2 regions of the Chryseobacterium sp. DZ-32 genome follow, and region 1 is predicted to be linked to the other one. Evidence: riboswitches for the same ligand, from Rfam matches in the RefSeq annotation. Region 1 holds a riboswitch; the other holds the start of a gene.
The links. Region 1 has a riboswitch for S-adenosylmethionine ahead of AC59HC_RS04400 (SusC/RagA family TonB-linked outer membrane protein). Riboswitches for the same ligand answer to the same signal wherever they lie in the genome.

Region 1 (2,206 bases):
GTTTTGAATTTCAGTTCCGGCAAGAAAGTGAATTCCATGAATCCTTTTCCTGAAAAGTTATCTTCTTTATTTTCGTTTTTATCTAAAGGCAACGTTGCAGCAGCATTCTGATTTTGAAGTGCATTTGTAGGTCTGTATTTTCCAAAATCATAAATTGGATTTCCGTCAGCATCTAAAACGTAAGTGCCGTCTGCATTTCTTTCATAATAAGGATAGAATGAAGGAATAAACCTTGCGGCATTGATGATATTGCTTGCCTTGGAATCTGAAGAAGTTGGTGCCTGCTGAATACTGTTCGTATAACTTAAGTTTACTCCAACATTCAGCCATTTTTTAACTTCGGAATTAATTTTCAGCCTGGTATTATATCTTTTAAAACCAGACTCAATCGCCATCCCTTTATCATCCAGATACCCTAGTGAAAAGAAGTAATTACTTTTATCACTACCTCCGCTGATATCAAGATCCACCTGGTTTCTTGATGCCACTCTCTGTAGAATATCTCTCCAGTCATCATTCCAGAGTGGTGATGCCCCTGACAATAATTTTCCATCTGTTCCCACCGGTTTTGGATAAGCAGTTCCATATGGATTAATTCCAAGAGTAGAAACAAGATTATCTGTTGCCATCTGAGCAGCCTGCTGAGAAGAGACTTTACCGGACTGATATCCGTTTCTCAACGCTTCCCAATATAATTGAAAGTACTGATCCGTATTTACCTGTTCATAATCTTTGACAGCTCTTCCGGAGAATCCCTGGCTGATATTAAAATTAACTTTTGCTTCTCCTTTTTTTCCTGATTTTGTAGTGATGATGATAATTCCGTTTGCCCCTCTTGAACCATACAAGGCACTTGCTGTAGCGTCTTTCAAAACACTGATGGATTCAATATCACTTGGGCTGATAGAGTTAATATTTCCGTCAAAAGGAATTCCGTCTACTACGTATAAAGGATCACTGGAAGCACTGATGGAACCGATTCCTCTGATTCTGATAGTAGAAACCGCACCCGGCTGCCCTGAGGCACTGGTAGTCTGAATCCCTGCAACCTGCCCTTCCAATGCTTTGGTAATATTGGTTACAGGTCTGTTATTGATTTTATCACTGGAAATGGTGGCTACAGAACCGGTATAGCTGTTTCTTTTTGCTTTTCCGTAAGCTACCACAACTACTTCATCAAGCTCCTTTTCATGAAGACTATCTTTTTTCGCCCTGGAATTCTGAGCACTTACACTGGTGACTCCCAGAAAAAAAGCCGCAACCGGAGGTATCCAGGCTTTAGAATTAAATAAATTTTTACTAATCATAATCAATTTTATTTATCATATATTAAAATTTAACCCTTTGCAGAAAAGTCAGCAAAGGGCATCGATAAATACGATAAACCAAATGCTTATTTTTCCTTAAAAGGCTGAACGTAACACCTTGCCCTAAGGGTAGGTTGTTAAGACTTCACAGGGTCAGTTCCCTCCATCTTTCTTTATAAGCCGATCGAAATATGGTTGCAAAGCTAAAAACTTTTAGTCTACAAAACAAGTAGACTTATTATTTTTTCATGATAAATTTTTAATAATTAACATAAAATTTTAATAAAAGCCATAACAATAAGGAGTTGTAAGCTTTATCATTTATTTAAATATGACAAATATCATTATTAAAAACTCAATTGAAACAAATCTACATCACATTGAAATTTTTGGCCATTAATTAAAAAAAGTTTTTAATTTTATGGTATGAGAGTTTTAATCATCAACGGGCCTAATCTCAATCTTTTAGGCACAAGAGAACCGGAAATCTATGGAAATGTTTCTATGGAAAGTTATTTGGAAAATTTGAAATCCGAGTTTCAGGCTCATGATATAAAATATTACCAGTCTAATATTGAAGGCGAGCTTATTAACAGGCTTCAGGAGGATGACTTCGATGCAGTAGTGATCAATCCCGGGGCTTATACTCACTATTCATATGCGATTGCAGACTGTTTAAAAAATATCAGAAAACCTAAAGTAGAAGTTCATATCAGCAATATCTATAAAAGAGAGGAATTCAGACAGAAATCTGTAACAGCAGCTAATACGGATGCAGTCTTATCAGGCTTTGGAATGGATGGGTATCGGTTGGCCTTATTAAGTTTAAAATAACTTATACTTTTTTATTTAACAACGGATTTCACAGATTTTCAAAGATGATTATGAAAAATAATTTA
Region 2 (2,206 bases), 160 kb from region 1:
TATTCCGGTTCCTTTTTACTGCGTCTTCCGTTTTCTGCAACAAGTTCATCGTAAGGAAATTCATTGATGGGATATTTATAAACCATTTTCATATAACTATGAGTAGGTGTATTATCCAGATAATAAAAGATTTCTTTGATGTCTTCCCCATGATTACCCTGAGGATTGCTCAAACCAAAGAATCGTTCCTTTACCATTTTGTCTTTCTTGTTCCAGAACGAAAAAGCAAAACATAAAAGCTGCTTTACATCAGAAATTCCGGCAATACCTTCTTCACCCCAACGGTAGGCATAGCTTTCTGCATTATTATGGTTGGTAAAATTCCAGGCATTCCCGTTCGGGCTATAATCTTCGCGTACATTTCCCCACTGCCGGTTGCTTACATAAGGTCCCCAGTTTTTCCATTTGGTATCTTGTAATCTATCTTTTTCGGCGGTCATATCTCATCACTTTTCCATACGAAGTTAGTTTTTTTGAGAAGTAATTCCAATTTTTTTCATCTGAATAATTATTAATATACTCTTGGAATACTTGTATTTAAGGGCTTTTTTAAATATTAAAATAATTTTTTTTTGAAATTAAAAGAAAAGAACTACCTTTGCACCATTCGTTCATTCAAATATTGAAAATGTTATCAAGAAAGGTTGAGGGATTAGACCCTATGAAACCTTAGCAACCCTTTGCGCAAGCAAAGAAGGTGCTACGTTCTACCAAATAATTTTGGACAGATAACTCACTGAAGTTCTTTTTCAGCCATTTCCTGTGGCATTTTCAATTGTATTAAAATTTAATAGAATTGAAAACAGAACTAAACTATATTAATCTTTCTTATCAAACTCATTCCCAAAAGGAATACCATATCCCGTTGAGCTATCAGCTCTTTGGGAAAGATCTGTTTACAGCCCCTGTTGTCTTAATCAACCATGCTCTCACCGGAAACTCAAATGTATCCGGAGAAAAAGGCTGGTGGAAACAGCTGGTAGGGAAAAATCAGATTGTTGATACCGATCAGTATACCGTTCTGTGCTTCAATATACCAGGAAACGGATATGACGATTTTTTAATTGAAGATTATGAAGACTTTACTCCTTCAGATATCGCTGCGATATTTCTGAAAGGGCTTGAAGTTTTACAGATCAAAAATTTATATGCCATTATAGGAGGCTCTCTGGGAGGAGGTATTGCCTGGGAAATGCTTGCCCAGCAGCCGGATCTTGCTGAGATTTTTATTCCTATTGCCTGCGATTACAGAACGCACGACTGGCTTCATGCACAGTGTCTGGTTCAGAAATTTTTATTAAATGATAAGGAAGAACCATTACAGAAAGCAAGAATTCATGCCATGTTGTGCTACAGAACACCGCAGTCGCTCAATGACAGATTTCAAAACCAATATAATCAGGACAAACAACGCCTGGAATCAGAAGACTGGCTGGTTTATCATGGTAATGCACTAAACGAAAGATTTAGTTTAAAAGCTTACAAATTGATGAATCATCTCTTGATGAATATAAATGCTGCTGATACAGCACTGGAGAACATACAGGCACGAATGCACATGATCTCCGTAGATACAGATTTATTTTTCCCGGCTTCTGAAATCCGAATGTGTTTTGAAAACTTAAAAGAGAAAAATAAAGATGTTTCTTATCACGAGATCCAATCTATACACGGGCATGATGCCTTCCTAATGGAATATCAACAATTAAATAATATCATTAAAAACATTTTATAGAAGTAATGAAAAATGCTAACGAAATAAAATTTTTGAAGAACAGATCAATCGTTAAATTTGAAGGAGAAGATTTCCTGGGAGAAATCGGGATTGACGGACGAATTTTTAAAGCGCTTACTTTGGCGCGTATCAGTGTAGGAGTAATCTCTCAGCAGGCCGTAGAAAACGGAATTTCTATCCTGGTTCATGAAAATGATGCAGAGAAGGCAGTGGCTTGTCTTATCGATGAATTTGAAGCAGAAAGAAAGTCAGGAAAAGTTTCCCAGATCTATAGTATCAATAATGTTTCTGTCATTGGTTTTGTAGCAGAAGATTTTAATAAAGTCTTTGCTGAGCTGGCAAGAAATAATGTTTTTCCATTGCTTTTGAACCAGGTAGCAGGAGAAAACAGAGTCAATATCGTAGTGACGTCTTCACAGGATGAAAAAACAAGAAACATCATAGAATCTGAAATTTTCAAAAAACCGAAAA

Region 2: linked by a shared signal. The riboswitch ahead of AC59HC_RS05185 (alpha/beta fold hydrolase) and the one ahead of AC59HC_RS04400 (SusC/RagA family TonB-linked outer membrane protein) in region 1 are both predicted to bind S-adenosylmethionine.

Annotation. Positions count from the first base shown of each region.
Region 1 is NZ_JCAIOM010000003.1:140,380-142,585, reverse strand. It holds gene AC59HC_RS04400 (SusC/RagA family TonB-linked outer membrane protein) at 1-1,307, opposite strand, end outside; SAM riboswitch class I at 1,391-1,489, opposite strand; gene AC59HC_RS04395 (type II 3-dehydroquinate dehydratase) at 1,734-2,141, shown strand; gene AC59HC_RS04390 (hypothetical protein) at 2,206-2,206, shown strand, end outside.
Region 2 is NZ_JCAIOM010000003.1:298,124-300,329, forward strand. It holds gene AC59HC_RS05180 (MGH1-like glycoside hydrolase domain-containing protein) at 1-440, opposite strand, end outside; SAM riboswitch class I at 629-735, shown strand; gene AC59HC_RS05185 (alpha/beta fold hydrolase) at 797-1,735, shown strand; gene AC59HC_RS05190 (ACT domain-containing protein) at 1,741-2,206, shown strand, end outside.